DNA from 3 places in the Streptomyces krungchingensis genome. Region 3 is predicted to be linked to each of the others. Evidence: riboswitches for the same ligand, from Rfam matches in the RefSeq annotation. Region 3 holds a riboswitch; each other region holds the start of a gene.
What was found. Region 3 has a riboswitch for cyclic di-AMP ahead of ACSYGO_RS23245 (M23 family metallopeptidase). Riboswitches for the same ligand answer to the same signal wherever they lie in the genome.
Positions count from the first base shown of each region.

Region 1: another riboswitch for cyclic di-AMP. It lies ahead of ACSYGO_RS33690 (M23 family metallopeptidase); the one in region 3 lies ahead of ACSYGO_RS23245 (M23 family metallopeptidase).
Region 2: another riboswitch for cyclic di-AMP. It lies ahead of ACSYGO_RS20925 (transglycosylase family protein); the one in region 3 lies ahead of ACSYGO_RS23245 (M23 family metallopeptidase).

Region 1 covers NZ_JBPUKY010000001.1:7,692,876-7,698,259, forward strand. The annotation lists gene ACSYGO_RS33680 (M16 family metallopeptidase) at 1-588, shown strand, start outside; gene ACSYGO_RS33685 (M16 family metallopeptidase) at 585-1,985, shown strand; cyclic di-AMP (ydaO/yuaA leader) riboswitch at 2,201-2,359, shown strand; gene ACSYGO_RS33690 (M23 family metallopeptidase) at 2,373-3,137, shown strand; gene ACSYGO_RS33695 (GntR family transcriptional regulator) at 3,397-4,092, shown strand; gene ACSYGO_RS33700 (HPr family phosphocarrier protein) at 4,262-4,543, opposite strand; gene ACSYGO_RS33705 (bifunctional acetate--CoA ligase family protein/GNAT family N-acetyltransferase) at 4,720-5,384, shown strand, end outside.
Region 2 covers NZ_JBPUKY010000001.1:4,756,048-4,761,431, forward strand. The annotation lists gene eno (phosphopyruvate hydratase) at 1-733, opposite strand, end outside; gene ACSYGO_RS20925 (transglycosylase family protein) at 1,228-1,902, opposite strand; cyclic di-AMP (ydaO/yuaA leader) riboswitch at 1,906-2,068, opposite strand; gene ACSYGO_RS20930 (transglycosylase family protein) at 2,252-3,235, opposite strand; gene ACSYGO_RS20935 (cytochrome P450 family protein) at 3,420-4,691, opposite strand; gene ACSYGO_RS20940 (globin domain-containing protein) at 5,195-5,384, shown strand, end outside.
Region 3 covers NZ_JBPUKY010000001.1:5,291,364-5,296,747, forward strand. The annotation lists gene ACSYGO_RS23235 (PrsW family intramembrane metalloprotease) at 1-512, shown strand, start outside; gene ACSYGO_RS23240 (aldo/keto reductase) at 629-1,573, opposite strand; gene ACSYGO_RS23245 (M23 family metallopeptidase) at 2,006-3,046, opposite strand; cyclic di-AMP (ydaO/yuaA leader) riboswitch at 3,058-3,212, opposite strand; gene ACSYGO_RS23250 (PP2C family protein-serine/threonine phosphatase) at 3,446-4,651, opposite strand; tRNA gene ACSYGO_RS23255 (tRNA-Met) at 4,841-4,914, opposite strand; gene ACSYGO_RS23260 (dihydrofolate reductase family protein) at 5,003-5,384, opposite strand, start outside.

The DNA.
Region 1 (5,384 bases), 2.4 Mb from region 3:
GAGGTCCCGGCGCGCGCCCTGATGGCCGCCTACCGGCTCCCGGAGGACGGCACGCGCGCGTGCGACGCGGCCGACCTCGCCCTCACCGTCCTCGGCGGCGGCGAGTCGTCCCGTCTCTACAACCGGCTGGTCCGCCGCGACCGCACCGCCGTCGCGGCCGGGTTCGGCCTGCTCAGGCTCGCCGGAGCGCCCTCCCTGGGGTGGCTCGACGTGAAGACGTCCGGCGACGTCGAGGTCCCGGTCATCGAGGCCGCCGTCGACGCGGAGCTCGCCCGGTTCGCCGAGGAGGGCCCCACCGCCGAGGAGATGGAGCGGGCGCAGGCCCAGCTGGAGCGCGAGTGGCTGGACCGGCTGGGCACGGTCGCGGGCCGCGCCGACGAACTCTGCCGGTTCGCCGTCCTGTTCGGCGACCCGCAGCTCGCCCTGACCGCCGTGCAGCGCGTCCTCGCCGTCACCGCCGAGGAGGTCCAGGAGGTCGCCAAGGCCCGGCTGCGCCCCGACAACCGCGCGGTGCTCGTCTACGAGCCGATCGCCGAGGCCGCTCAGGCCGCCGAAACCACCGACGAGGACGAGGAGTCGGCGAAGTGACCGAGCTCGCGAGCATGGATTTCCACCCGCAGCCCCAGGCGGGCGAGGCCAAGCCCTGGGCGTTCCCGGCCCCCGAGCGCGGCACGCTGGACAACGGCCTGACGGTGCTGCGCTGCCACCGCCCCGGCCAGCAGGTCGTCGCCGTCGAGGTGCTGCTCGCGGCGCCCCTGGAGGCCGAGCCGGCCGGTCTGGACGGCGTCGCCACCATCATGGCGCGGGCCTTCTCGGAGGGCACGGACAAGCACTCCGCCGAGGAGTTCGCCGCGGAGCTGGAGCGCTGCGGCGCGACGCTCGACGCGCACGCGGACCACCCCGGTGTGCGTCTGTCGCTCGAAGTCCCCGTCTCCCGCCTGCCCAAGGCGCTCGGTCTGCTGGCCGACGCCCTGCGGGCACCGGCGTTCGAGGACAGCGAGGTCGAGCGGCTGGTGCGCAACCGGCTGGACGAGATCCCGCACGAGTCGGCCAATCCGGCCCGCCGCGCCGCCAAGGAGCTCTCCAAGGAGCTGTTCCCGTCGACCTCGCGCATGTCGCGCCCGCGGCAGGGCACCGAGGAGACCGTCGGGAACATCGACTCGGCGGCCGTGCGCGCCTTCTACGAGAAGCACGTGCGTCCCGCGACCGGGACCGCGGTCATCGTCGGTGACCTCACCGGCGTCGACGTCGACGAACTGCTCGGCGACACGCTCGGCTCCTGGACCGGCTCGTCCGCCGAGCCGCGCCCGGTGCCGCCGGTGAGCGCCGACGACACGGGCCGCGTGATCATCGTCGACCGGCCCGGCGCCGTCCAGACGCAGCTGCTCATCGGACGTGTGGGGGCCGACCGGCACGACCGTGTGTGGCCCGCCCAGGTGCTCGGCACCTACTGCCTCGGCGGCACCCTCACCTCGCGTCTGGACCGGGTCCTGCGCGAGGAGAAGGGATACACCTACGGCGTACGGGCGTTCGGCCAGGTCCTGCGGGCCGCGCCGTCGTCCTCCGCGGGCACCACGGGCGTGGCGATGCTGGCCATCAGCGGCTCCGTGGACACCCCGAACACGGGTCCGGCGCTCGACGACCTGTGGAAGGTGCTGCGCACCCTTGCCGCGGAGGGTCTGACCGACGCGGAGCGGGACGTCGCCGTGCAGAACCTGGTCGGTGTCGCGCCCCTGAAGTTCGAGACCGCGGCGGCCGTGGCGAGCACGCTCGCGGACCAGGTCGAGCAGTTCCTGCCCGACGACTACCAGGCGACGCTGTACCAGCAGCTGGCCGCGACGGGCACCGTGGAGGCCACCGCGGCCGTCGTGAACGCCTTCCCGGTCGACCGGCTGGTGACGGTCCTGGTGGGCGACGCCGAGCAGATCAAGGAGCCCGTCGAGGCCCTCGGAATCGGTGAAGTGACCGTCGTGACGGCCGAGTAGAGCGGCGTGGCATCTCGGAGGCCCAGGTGACGCATGCGTCACCTGGGCCTCGCTTTGTCCGGACTTCCTCCTCAATTTGTCCGTATTGGTAGAGAGGTTGCCCGTCTGCCCTGTGGCATGCACTACAAAAACCGTGATCCGTTTGTTGTTTGAAAGACGCCCCGTCTAGCGTCGATCCGGCTGTCCGCCAAGCAGTGCGCCGCGCCCGCGGCACCGGACAGTCATCGCCGAGTCCCCGAACGGCGCGAGCCAGGGGAGCCGGGGACCCATACGCAGTCCCTGGGGTGAATCGGACGCCCTCCCGGAGGGGGTCCGTAGGAGACCTTCCTGCTCCGAACCCGTCAGCTAACCCGGTAGGCGAGAAGGAAGGAAAGGACCAGCCCCTACATGGCGTTCACCTGTGGCACCGGGAAGCATCGTCGTCCGAGCCGCGTGAAGCGCACCACCACGAACGCCGTCGGCGTCGCGGCGCTCACCACCACCGGCGTCGTCGGGGCGCTGGCCGCACCCGCGCTCGCCGCGGAGCCCTCCGTCGAGCAGACCGGACTGACCCCGGTCGTCACCCTCGGCGACTCGGTCGCCGAGCAGATCGACGAGCAGGCCGTGGCGCAGCAGCGCGCCGCCGACGAGGCCGCGGCGCTGAAGAAGGCCGAGGAGGCCGCCCGCAAGCGGGCCGCCGAGGAGGCCAAGAAGAAGCGTGAGGCCAAGGAGCGCGCCGCCCGTGAGGCCGAGCGCAAGCGCCTCAACTCCTTCGTCCTGCCGATCACCGGCTCGTACGTCTCCACGGGCTACAAGACCGGTGGCAGCCTCTGGTCCTCCGGCAGCCACACCGGCGTCGACTTCCACGCGGCGTCCGGCACCCCGGTCCACGCCGTCGGCTCGGGCACGGTCGTCACGGCCGGCTGGGGTGGCGCCTACGGCAACCAGGTCGTGATCAAGATGCACGACGGCACGTACACCATGTACGGCCACCTGTCGTCCATCGGCGTCTCCGTCGGCCAGGCGGTCACCCCGGGGCAGCAGATCGCCCTCTCCGGGTCGACCGGGAACACCACCGGACCGCACCTCCACTTCGAGGCCCGTACGACCGCGGAGTACGGATCGGACATGGACCCCGTCGGCTACCTCCGCGCGCGCGGTGTGAGCGTCTGACGCACCTTCGCACGCGGGGCGCGGACGCCCGACGCGCCGCCACGCGCGGCGTGAACCACCGACGTCCGCTCCGCGACTTCTTCACAACTTCGGATGCCCCGGCTCGCCGAGCCGGGGCATCGTCGTTTCGGCCGGGCACCTGTCCAAAAAATATCCATGGATTCCGGCCTCCCGTCGGAAATTCCGGCTGCCTGCAATAGAGTCACTGAACAGGCGTCAATCGATGGCGTTTCGCGGGCATTAAAGCGGAGGTCCGGTCATGCGTATTCCGGCGCACTCGGTATGCACGGCGATCCGTGACGACATCGTCGCGGGTGTCTACGAGCGCGGCAGCCGGCTCACCGAGGAACTGCTCGCCCGCCGCTACGGCGTCTCGCGCGTCCCCGTGCGCGAAGCGCTGCGCACCCTGGAGGCCGAGGGCTTCGTCGTCACCCGGCGGCACGCGGGCGCGTGCGTCGCCGAGCCGACCGAGCAGGAGGCGTCGGACCTGCTGGAGATGCGGATGCTGCTGGAGCCGCTGGGTGCCGCGCGGGCCGCCCAGCGTCGCACCGAGGCCCACCTGAAGGTGCTCCGGGGCCTGGTCAGGCTCGGCCAGGAGCGCGCCAGGAGGGGGCACAGCGAGGATCTGCGCTCCTTGGGCGGCTGGTTCCACGAGACCCTCGCGCAGGCCTCCGGCAGTCCGGCGCTGACCTCCGCGCTCGCCCAGCTACGGCACAAGATCGCCTGGATGTACACCGTGGAGGTGTCGGCCGGCCCGGCGGAGTCCTGGGCGGAGCACGGCGGGATCGTGGACGCCGTCGCGCGGGGCGACAGCGAGCGGGCGCGGTCGATCACGGCTCTGCACGCGGAGCGCGCGACGTCCTCGCATCGGCTCCGTTTTCCCGGCGGCAAGGACCGGGCGGAACGTGTGAGGACTTCGCAACATCCCGTAAACATGACGAGCGCGCGGCATTAACACGCGCGCCGTATACAAAGAGGAGTAATTCGCGGGGGATTATTTCTGCTGCCCGGAAACGGGAAAAGCAAAGGGCTCGTCCGAGATTCTCGGACGAGCCCTTCGGCGGATGTGCGGGACGGCGTTCTTTCGCCTTTCGGGGCGAAGGCCGCCGTCACCGGCAATGCGCTCAGACGGTCTCCGGGAGCTCCTCGAGCCCCTCGGCGACGAGCTTGGCAAGGCGGTCGAGGGCGGTGTCCGCACCCTCGGCGTCGGAGGCGAGGACGATCTCCTCGCCGCCCTGGGCGCCCAGGCCGAGGACCGCGAGCATGGAGGCCGCGTTGACGGGGTTGCCGTCGGCCTTGGCGATCGTCACGGGGATGCCGGAGGCCGTGGCGGCCCGGACGAAGATGGAGGCGGGGCGGGCGTGGAGGCCCTCAGCCCAGCCGACGTTGACGCGGCGCTCAGCCATGTGATGCTGCCCTTCGGTGTTCAGGGTTGTCTAGACCAGTGTCCCATATCGTGAAGACTGCCCGGAGCGGTCCGGAGTCCCGTCCCGAGTGTCGCCGGATCGCGGCCTCGATCCGGCTTCCGTCCTCCACAGACTGCCTCGCGCCGTTGTCGGACGCGAGCCGTACTCTGGGGCCCATGCAGACCTCGCCGGACGGGCACGCGTACCCCGCTCACTGGGAAGCCGACGTGGTGCTGCGCGACGGCGGCACCGCACGCATCAGGCCCATCACCGTCGATGACGCCGAGCGCCTGGTCAGCTTCTACGAGCAGGTGTCCGACGAGTCGAAGTACTACCGCTTCTTCGCGCCGTATCCGCGCCTGTCCGCGAAGGACGTCCACCGCTTCACGCACCACGACTTTGTGGACAGGGTGGGTCTCGCGGCCACGGTGGGCGGCGAGTTCATCGCCACCGTACGCTACGACCGCATCAACGCCGAGGGTCTGCCCGCCTCCGCCCCCGCCGACGAGGCCGAGGTCGCCTTCCTCGTCCAGGACGCCCACCAGGGCCGCGGTGTCGCCTCGGCCCTCCTCGAACACATCGCCGCCGTGGCCCGTGAGCGCGGTATCCGCCGCTTCGCCGCCGAGGTGCTGCCCGCCAACAACAAGATGATCAAGGTGTTCACGGACGCCGGGTACACCCAGAAGCGCAGCTTCGAGGACGGCGTCGTACGCCTGGAGTTCGACCTCGAACCCACCGACCGCTCGCGTGCCGTCCAGTGGGCGCGGGAGCAGCGCGCCGAGGCCAGGTCCGTGCAACGGCTGCTCGCCCCCGGCTCGGTCGCCGTCATCGGCGCGGGCCG
Region 2 (5,384 bases), 540 kb from region 3:
CGTCGAGCGCGAGCGCGATCTGCTCGCCCGGGATGTAACCGGCCTGCTTGATGGCCTCGAGGATGAGGTCGAGCGCGGCGCGGTTCGACTCCAGGTTCGGGGCGAAGCCGCCCTCGTCGCCGAGGCCGGTGGACAGGCCCTTGGTCTTCAGCACCTTCTTGAGGGTGTGGTAGACCTCGGCACCCCAGCGCAGGGCCTCGGAGAAGGACTCCGCGCCGATCGGGGCGATCATGAACTCCTGGATGTCCACGTTGGAGTCGGCGTGCGAGCCGCCGTTCAGGATGTTCATCATCGGAACGGGCAGCAGGTGCGCGTTCGGGCCGCCCAGGTAGCGGAAGAGGGGGAGGTCGGACGCCTCGGAGGCGGCGTGCGCGACGGCGAGGGAGACGCCGAGGATGGCGTTGGCGCCGAGCGAGCCCTTGTTGTCGGTGGCGTCCAGGTCGAACATCGCCTGGTCGATCAGGCGCTGCTCGGTGGCGTCGTAGCCGACGAGCTCCGGGCCGATCTGCTCGATGACGGCGAGGACGGCCTTCTCGACACCCTTGCCCTGGTAGCGGTTGGGGTCACCGTCGCGGAGCTCGATGGCCTCGAAGGCACCGGTGGAGGCGCCGGACGGGACGGCGGCACGACCGGTGCTGCCGTCGTCGAGGCCGACCTCGACCTCGACCGTGGGGTTGCCTCGGGAGTCCAGGATTTCCCGGGCTACGACGACGTCGATGGACGGCACGATCATCTCCTTCTGGGATGTGACGCGGGTACGCCGGACACCGGGCCCGGCACGGCGCGGAGCCTGGGACGGCTTCGCGACATGAGCCTAACCGCCTCGGGGGGATCGGCCAGCCTGACGACCACCCCTTGAGCAGAACCGAGCGTAAATTGTTTCCGAACGGAACAAAAACCTGCCCCGTACATGAATACCGCCCCGCACGAAAAGCCCCGCCCCGGCGCGTGCGGGGGAACACGTGCCGGGGCGGGGAGCCCGTGGGGACGGGGGGACCCTCACGAGGCCTCCGCTACGGAGACCCCTTCCAGGGGAGGGCCATGGACCGGCCGAGGCCTTTCGGGGCCGGTGCCGGACCGCGGCCGGCGGTGCGGGGCCGGACCGGACGGCGTGGACGCCGGTCCGGACCGCGCACGGCCGGTGGGGGCGCGGCCGCAGGTGGGGGCTGCGGACGCGGACGGACGCACGCAGGCCCGTGGGGGGAGAGGCCGCCGCGCGAGGGCCGATCAGCCGAGGTGCAGCTGCTGGCCCGGGAAGATGAAGTCGGCGTCGTCGACGATGTCCTTGTTCAGCTTGAACAGCTGCTGCCAGCCACCCTTGACGTGCTTCTTCTCGGCGATGGAGCTGAGGGTGTCGCCCTTGACGACCTTGTACTCGCCGTCACCCTTCTTGACCTTCTCGCCGGTCGGGGTGGTGACGGTCTTCTCGGCGGCCGGGCGCTCGGCGGAACGCGAGGCGGGCTGCTCCGTCGTACGGGTGGTGGTGCTCGGGGTGCTCGACGCGGAGTCGGCGGTGCCGCCGTTGTACGGGGTGCTCGACAGGCCCGTGCCGCAGTTCGGCCAGGCACCCTTGCCCTGCGCGGCGAGGACCTTCTCGCCGATGGCTATCTGCTGGGCCTTGGAGGCCTTGTCGGCGGTGGAGGCGTAGGCGGTGCCGCCGTACGCGGCCCAGGTGGAGGCGGCGAACTGCAGCCCGCCGTAGTAGCCGTTGCCGGTGTTGATGGCCCAGTTGCCGCCGGCCTCGCACTGGGCGACGGCGTCCCACTCGGACGCGGTGGCGGCGGAGGCGTTGCCGGCGGCCATCAGCGGGGCGGCGATGGCGACACCGGTGACACCGGCGAGGGTGGCGACACGTGCGGCCTTGGACGGACGACGGTGCTTGCCCTTGTCGGAAAACAGCATGGAGGATCCCCTCACCGACGCCTGCGAGGTGAGCTGTCGGGTTCGGGCGGGTGAGTGCCCGGCCGTGCGCTCGGCGCTCGGCTCCACCCCTAGCCGCTCCCGGTTCAACTACCGGTCGCGGCACTTACCTTGGGTCCCCCGCTCCTGCCCACGGCGCTTGACGCGTCGACTGTTCCCGTACGGCCGTCGGCAGGATTCGGCGTTGCGACCGTCGGGGCCCGCTGTGGCGAGCGATCACGACCGTAGGCATGCGGCCGACGGAATTCCAAAGACGATCAGGGCCTCTGAGACTCATCTCTCACTCGCACCAAACCGGACATTCCGCGGCGAACCATGACGCGAACTCCCGCTACTTTTCGCCCGATTCGGCATCAACTGCAAGGCTCTGACCGGGGAGGATGAGGTCGGGGTCGGCGCCCACGGTCTTCTTGTTCGCGTCGTACAGCCCGGACCATCCGCCCGGCAGGTCGAGGGTGTCGGCGATCGTCGAGAGGCTGTCGCCGTCGCGCACGGTGTAGGAGCCGTCGGCCGTTTCGCGCGAGGGACCCGAGTCGCGGGAGGCGTGCCGTCCCGGAGCGGCGTCCTTGCGGGCGTCGCCCGCGTCCTCCGTCGCGTCCTCGTCGGCGCTGTCGCCGCGGTGGCGGCCGGCTCCGGCCGTGCCTCCCTCGGACGCCTCCGAAGACTCGTCGTTCCGGCCCGACTTGTCCGATTCATCGCTCTTCGGCGTCGCCCGGTCCGAGCGGTCCGAGTCCTGGGAGCCCTGGGAGTCCTCGTCGGACGAGGTGTCGGACTTGGTGGAGTTCCCGCCCTCGCGCGAGGTGTCGGTCAGGGACGACGAACCGGACGAGAAGGAGGAGTCGGAAGAATCAGATGAAGAGGACGAACCGGACGAGTCCGAAGAACCGCCCTCGTCCGAGGAGCCGTTGCCCAGGCCCGTGTCGACCTCGACGTCACCGGAGTGCTTGCTGAGCCCGGAGAGCGGCCCGCAGGTCGGCCAGGCGGCGAGCCCCTCGCCGTCGAGGACCTTCTCGGCGATGGCTATCTGCTGCGAGCGGCTGGCCTGGTCGGCGCTCGGGGCGTAGGCGAGACCGCCGTACCTCTCCCAGTTGTCCTGGGTCAACTGGAGGCCGCCGTAGTAGCCGTTGCCGTTGTCGGCGCTCCAGGCGCCGCCGCTCTCGCACTCCGCGACCCGGTCCCACGTGGTGCCGTCGGCGGCGCTCGCGCTGGTGGCACCGAGCAACGGGATCGCGATGGCCGATCCGGTCACTCCTGCGGCGACGATGAGGGCCGGGGCCTGACGGGGGCGACGGTGACGGCCGTTCCCGGAGAGCATGCGGAAGCCTTTCGCGTGACAGCAGGTGACTACAGCGGCTACAGCGACAGATGGGCCGCGTTGCTGGGTGAACGTATCCGTACTCGAACGCTTGTCACAAGTCGATGCAGCGCAGATCACGTGAAGATCACAGATATGACGGACCGTCACCCACCGCCCACCAGGACGCCGTTCCGCGGCATGCCTACCTGATCGGCGTGAACTCCACCGGAAGGGTGCGCAATCCACGCATAATGAGCCCGCCACGCCAACGCAAATCGGCAGGATCCACCGCGAGTTGCAGATCGGGCAGGCGGGTGAGGAGCGTGGCGAGCGCGGTCTGCCCCTCCAGACGGGCGAGCGGCGCGCCGAGACAGTAGTGCAGGCCGTGGCCGTACCCGAGGTGTTGGTTGTCACGCCGGGACAGGTCGAGCGTGTCCGGCTGTTCGAACCGTGCGGGGTCACGGTCCGCAGCCGCCAGGACGACGAGGACGGGGTCGCCGGGCGCGATGTCCTGTCCGCCGATCCGCACGGACTCCGTGGCGAACCGCCAGGTGGCGAGTTCGACCGGCCCGTCGTAGCGCAGGAGTTCCTCGACCCCGGTCTCCAGCAGCCCCTTCTCCCCCGCGGCGAGGGAGGTCTGGAGGCGGGCCCGCTGCCCGGGGTGGGTGAGGAGGGCGTAGGTGCCGTTGCCGATGAGGTTGACCGTCGTCTCGAATCCCGCGAAGAGCAGGATGAACGCCATCGCGGCGGCCTCGTTCTCGGTGAGGTGCTCGCCGTGGTCGGAGGCACGGATGAGTCCGGAGATGAGGTCCTCGCCGGGTGCGGGGTGCTCGGGCAGCGCCTCCCGCTTGCGGTGGATGAGTTCGGCCAGATAGCCGCGCATCTTCTTGACGGACCGCGCCACCCCGCCCCTCGGCCCCCCGCCGTGCCGGATCATCATGCCCGCCCAGTCCCGGAAGTCGTCCTGGTCCTCGCGGGGGACGCCGAGCAGGTCGCAGATGGCGTAGATGGGCAGCGGGAACGCGAAGTCGTGGATGAGGTCCGCGGAGCCCTCGCCCGCGAACCGGTCGATCAGCCGGTCGGTCAGTTCCTGCACACGCGGCGCGAACTCGGCCACCCTGCGCGGGGTGAACGCCTTGCTGACCAGCCGCCGCAGCCGGGTGTGGTCCGGCGGGTCGATGTTCAGCAGATGGGTCATCAGCTCGGCCTTGCGCTCGCCCGGGATGCCCGTCTTCCCCTTGGCGTGGGCGGGTTCGTCGTGATGGGCGGGGTTCTTGGACAGCCGCTGGTCGGCGAGCGCCTGGCGGGCGTCCGCGTACCGGGTGACGAGCCAGGCCTCCACCCCGCTGGGCAGCCGGGTCCGGTGCACCGGGGCGTGCTCTCGGAGCCAGGCGTACGCCGGGTAGGGGTCGGTCGCGAACTCCCAGGTGAAGAGTTCGGGGGCGGGGCTGGCGGAGGCGTGGGGCTCGGTCACTCCCCGACGGTATCCGCAGCGCCCGGGGGTGCCGGGACCGACCGGCGGCCGGGGCGGACGGACGGTCCCGGCACGGCGCGCACCGGCCGCGTGCGGGCTCCCTCGGCGGCGGGCGGCTCGCGACGGCCCCGGACCGGACCGTGCGGCGCTGCGGCGCACGGTCGGGGGCTGTCGCTGCGGCACACGGTCGGGGGCTGTCGCTGCGGCACACGGTCCGGGGCTGCTGCTGCGGTACACGGTCCGGGGCTGCCGCCACGGCGCACGGTCCGGGGCTGTCGCTGCGGCGCGCGGTCGGGGGTGGCCGGCCGGGGCCCGCGTGCATGGGGCCCGGGTGCCGCGCGTGCCGGACGGGGAGCCGCGAGACGGGGCCGGCGGGGCGCCGCGCGTGCCGGACAGGGAGCCGCGATACCTGGCCGGCGGGGCGCCCCGTTCCCTTCATCCGGACTGTCCGTAAATCGCCTGCTGTTTGACCACGCGGCTCGACGAGTCCATACATTCGCGCGGTGGACCCCGAGATACTCCGATCCAGCTTCGCGGTCGTCGAGAGGCGCGCCGAGTTCGCGGTCAAGTACTTCTACTCCCATCTGTTCCGCCACCGTCCGGAGCTTCGCGCGCTGTTCCCGCTGGACCTCCCGCAGGACATGGAGCGGCAGCGGGACCGGCTGTTCGCGGCGCTCACCCATGTGACGGAGC
Region 3 (5,384 bases):
CCTGGCTGGTCGTCTGGACGCGGCAGCGTGAACTGCGCACCGTGCGCACGGAGCTTCCGGCGTACGCCGTCGCCGGGTGGCTGACCCCGGTCGAACCCCATGTGCTCGGCTCCATGCGCGCGCGGCGGCTCGCCCGCGAGTACGCGGGGCATCACGGCGGGAAGGCCGCGGCGCGCTCGGTCGCGGAGTACGAGGCGTACGCGACCTCGCTCGCGTTCCTGCGTCACCGGGGCCGCCGCGGCCGGGCCGGCGCCGACTTCGTCGTGCGGGAACGGGAGTTGCTCGACGAGCTGTGGCGGCGCAGGGAGATCGCCCGGCCCGCCCTGGCGTACGCGGCACGGGCGGTCGCGCCGCGGATTCCGGCACCGCCGTGGCCCGCCCACGCGAGCGGGTACGGCCGCGGGTACGCCTGGGCGTACGGGCAGCCCCCGGAGCGACCGCAGGGACAGCCGCACGGGAACCCGTACGGCCCGGTGGCCCCGAACCCCGCCTACAACCCGTACCGCACCTAGCTGTATTGATCACGAGCGTTGTTGACACTGACGGGGCTTGATCAACAACGCTGCGGGCCAATACACCTAGCGGCTGCTCCCCTCGGGCAGAGGCCTTCGCCGGGCCGCCGTCGGCGTCAGGCGGACGCCTTCGTCAGCTTCGCCAGCTCCCCTTCCGTGAGGACCAGGTCCGCCACGCCCAGCAGCGCCGGGAGCTGCTCGACCGTGCGGGCGGAGGCGATGGGGGCCGCGACCGTCGGCTGGGCGGCCAGCCAGGCCAGGGCCACCGTGGCGACCGGTGCGCCGTGCGCCTCGGCGACCTCGTCGAGGGCGGCCAGGACGCGGATGCCGCGTTCGGTGTCGAGGTGCTTGCCCGCCCCGGCGGCGCGGGCCGAGTCGACGCTCACGCCCGGGCGGTACTTGCCCGTGAGGAAGCCGGACGCGAGGGCGAAGTACGGGACGGCGGCGAGGCCGGCGCGGGAGGCGACGTCGTGCAGGGGTCCCTCGTACGTCTCGCGCGAGACGAGGTTGTAGTGGGGCTGGAGGGCGACATAGCGCGCGAGGCCCTCGCGGTCGGAGAACTCCAGGGACTCGCGGAGCCGCTCGGGGGAGATGTTGGACGCGGCGATGTGCCGCACCTTGCCCGCCCGCACCAGTTCGTCGAGCGCGCCGATGATCTCCTCGACCGGCACCTCCGGCTTGTCGAAGTGCGTGTAGTACAGGTCGATGTGGTCGGTGCCGAGGCGGCGCAGGGACGCGTCGGCCGCCGCCTTGATGTTGGCACCGGACAGGCCCGGGTACCGGGGGTGCTGGCTGACCTTGGTGGCGAGGACGACGTCGGCGCGGTTGCCGCGCTTCTTCAGCCACGAGCCGATGAGGGTCTCGGACTCGCCGCCCTCGTTGCCGTCGACCCACGCCGAGTAGGAGTCGGCGGTGTCGATGAAGTTGCCGCCGGCGGCGGTGTACGCGTCGAGCACGGCGAAGGAGTGCGCTTCGTCGGCGGTCCAGCCGAAGACGTTGCCCCCGAGGGCGAGCGGGAAGACCTCGAGGTCGGACGGACCGAGCTTGTGGAGAGGAGTCATACCTCGCCCCAACACCCGTACCGGATGGGTGTATTCCGCATGCATCCGAGGACACCCGAATGCACCTGACCGGCAGCCCTGACGTCGGGGGGTTGTCGTCAGGACCGCCGGAGACCGTTGCCGCTGAGGAAGCGAAGCCGCCTCGGCGGAGGGTGTGTGGTCGCGCCTCAGGAGTGGAGTCCCTCGCACCGGGGCCAGGACCCTCGGCTCGGGACGAAGCCCGTGGACCCGGGGCGCGAGGCCCTGGGGTCGGGCGGAGACCCTCGGCCCAGGGTCGTATCCCTGAGCGCAAGGGTGAAGGCCCTTGTGCCAGGGGAGATCCCCCGGCACAAGGGTGGAGCACCACAGCCAGGGGTCGGACCCCTCGGCACGCGTGCGGAAACCCTCAGCCCGGAGCCGGAGCCCCTCGGCGCAAGGGTGGAGACGGTCGGCTCAGGGGGTGAGGCCCTTGCCGCGCAGCCAGGCCATCGGGTCGATGGAGTCGCCTCCGCCGGGGTGCACTTCCAGGTGCAGGTGCGGTCCGGTGACGTTGCCCGTCGCGCCCACGCGCCCGATCACTTCGCCGGTGGTGACCTTCTGCCCGGCGGTGACACTGATCGACGACTGGTGGCAGAACCACAGCTCCGTGCCGTCGTCGAGGGTGAGGACCGTGCGGTAGCCGTACGCGCCGGCCCAGCCGGCCTCCGTGATGGTGCCGCCGTGGATCGCCTTGATGAGCGTCCCGGTGGGCGCCGCGAAGTCGAGGCCGGTGTGGTACCCGGAGGACCACATGGAGCCGGCGTCACCGAAGGTGGAGGTCAGCGTGTACGAGGAGGTGGGCAGCGAGTAGCTCTTGGCGAGCTCGGCCAGGCGCTCCGCCTCGGCCTTGGCCTTGGCCTCCTCCTCCGCCTTCTTCTTGGCGGCGGCGGCCTTGGCCTCGGCGGCGTCCTGCTGCTTGGCGGCGGTCTCGGCGGCCTGCTTCGCGGCGGCGGTCTCGGCGGCCTCCTGGGCCGCGTTGTCGACCTGGTCCTGCTGCGACTCGGCCTGCTGCATGATGCGGGCCCGCAGCGCCTCACCGGCGTCGGCGCTGCCCTGCGCGGCGTCCGCGCTGGTCAGCCCTGCGGTGGTGAGAGGAGTGTCGGAGCCCTTGGGCGCGCTGGACTCGCCGCCGTCGGAGATCAGGGCCTTGGCGGACTCGGTGACCGAGGAGAGGTCGGGCAGGGAGATCGAGACCGGCGGTTTGCCGGGCGCCGCGGTGGCCATGCCACCCGCGCCGACGGCGGCTATCACACCGACACCGAGGACGGTGGAGCTGCGGGCGAGTCCTCCGCCGCGCTGCTTGCTGACGCGGTGCCGGCCGCGGACGGGACGGACGGAATCCGCGGTGGGATTCCACTCCTCCCAGGGGCCCTCGTCGTTGCCGTACGCGTAGCCGATGGACTGGGTTTCGTCCGGCGCGAACGAGGTTGGCTGGGCAGGCCGGTTGGACGCCACGTGGGCGCGCTCCTTTCCTTCCTTCTCGCCTACCGGGTTAGCTGACGGGTTCGGAGCAGGAAGGTCTCCTACGCGCGTCCCTCACGGAAATGACCGCGAAGAACGCCCGATTCACCCCAAGTTGGTGGTTCCCCGGTTCCCTTGCGGGATTCGGCGCGTGCGCACGGAGCCGCCTCTTGTGACGGCTGGGACGACCGCGCTGCGTTATCGAACGTTAATAGACGCAGGCACCGGATTCCAAGCCGTTCGGGTTGATCGTTAACGCTTTTGGCCTGGACTTTGGGGGCACCGCTGCCGGAAACCGGGCGAGTTGACCGCACCTCGTAAACACGCCCTTCTCTGATGGTGCGTCAGTTGTTATGCGGAGGGGTACGGTCCGGTCACCCCGGGTGACAACGATCAAGGGCGTCGCACGGCGAGCAGCGCCATGTCGTCCGTCGTGCCGCCTCCCGCGTGCCGCCGGACCTCCTCGGCCAGGACGGTCAACAGGGCGTCGGGACCCGGGAACACGCGTCCGGCGAGACGCGCCGCCGGGTCGTAGAAGTCCCCGCGCCTGTCGCGCGCCTCGGACAGACCGTCGGTGTAGAGGAGCAGCGTCGCCCCGTGCGGGAACTTCTCGCACACCGCGCGGTCGGGCCAGCTGCCCAACTCGCTCATCCCGAGCGGCAGCGCCGAAGGACCGCCGTCGAGCGTGACGAGCGTGCCGTCGGCGTGCAGCAGCAGGGGCGGCGGATGACCGCGGTTGAGGATCCGCACGGCGCATTCGCCGTGCGGGACCTCCGCGAGCACGGCCGTGGTGAAGCCCTCGAAGGCGTCGAGGCCTTCCCGCCGGGTGCCCTCACGCGCCAGCGCCCGCTCCAGACGGCCGGCGACCGCCTCCAGGGTCGCCTCCTGCTCGGCCGCCTCCCGGAACGCGCCGATCACGACGGCGACGGCGGCCACCGCGCCCATGCCCTTGCCGCGCACGTCGCCCACGACCAGGCGTACGCCGTGCGGCGAGTCCTGCACCGCGTACAGGTCGCCGCCGATGAACGCGTCGGCCTGCGCCGCCTCGTAGCGGGCGGCGACCTCCAGGCCGCCGATCCGCTCGGCCGGTTCCGGCAGCACCGCGCGCTGCGCGGACTCGGAGACCTCCCGGACCGAGGCGAGCCGTTCGTCGCTGCGGCGCACGAGGACGTTGATGAGCGCGGCCAGGGCGGCGGCGGTCGCCACGGTGACGACTTCCGTGACCGCGTCGACGTGCAAGACGATCCCGAGCCTGAGGTGCACCGCGAGGACGGCGGCGACGGCCACCAGGCCGGTGAGCGCCGTGCACAGCAGCGTGTAGAGCGGCGCGGCCACCAGCGGGTCGGCCGTGAAGAAGGGGGCGGCGGTGAACTCCGCCGGGGTCAGGTAGTCGTAGAGGACCCCGGCGACGACGAACAGCACGGGCAGCACCCGGACGAAGGTCCGCATGGAGGAGACCCCGCGCTCCCCGGTGCCCGCCGGGCGGGGCCGCGGGGTGTCCCCGAGGCCGGGGTCGGGCACGGGGTCGCCGGGCAGCCGTCCACCGGACCGGTCGTACGGGCCCGTGGCCGCTCGCCGCTCGCTTCCTGGTCGCCCCACCCGTCCAGATTTCCCGGCCCGGGGGCGGGCAGCGACCGGTGTGGACCGACCGGGGGAACGCGCCAGGTCGTGCCCGGCCGCCACCTGGGGGCGCGGGGCGAGGACGAGGGGAAAGGCCGAGGAGCGGGAAAGGGCCGGAGGAAAGACCAAGGGCCGGACTCGTCATGTCGAGTCCGGCCCTTGTTTCAGTAGCGGGGACAGGATTTGAACCTGCGACCTCTGGGTTATGAGCCCAGCGAGCTACCGAGCTGCTCCACCCCGCGTCGGTGAAACCAGTGTACGCCATCCGCGGGACCCGAAGCACACACGTTTCCCCGCGCCGCCGCCCGGCGTGTCGCGCTGGCCCCGGGACTATCCGAGCAGGTGCCGGTTGGGCGCCTTCGCCCGCTCCTCGAACTCCGGCAGTTCGAGGACGTCGACGCCCGCGGCGGTGAGCAGCCCGCTCCCGTCGGCCTCCGTGACGAACGTGTCGGGCTCGCGCCACGCGGTGACCACACGCCGCACCCCGGCGTCGAGGATCAGCCGGGCGCAGGGGGCGGGCCGGGAGGCGCGTCGGGCGCACGGCTCCAGGCTGCTGTACACGGTGGCGGCGGCCAGCCGGGGGTCGGCGGGGTCGATCTTGACGAGCGCGGCCTCCTCGGCGTGCACGACGGGGTCGTCGCCCTCCCGGGAGTGACCGCGGGCCAGCTCGGTGCCGTCGGCCGCGACCACCACCGCGCCCACACTGAACGCC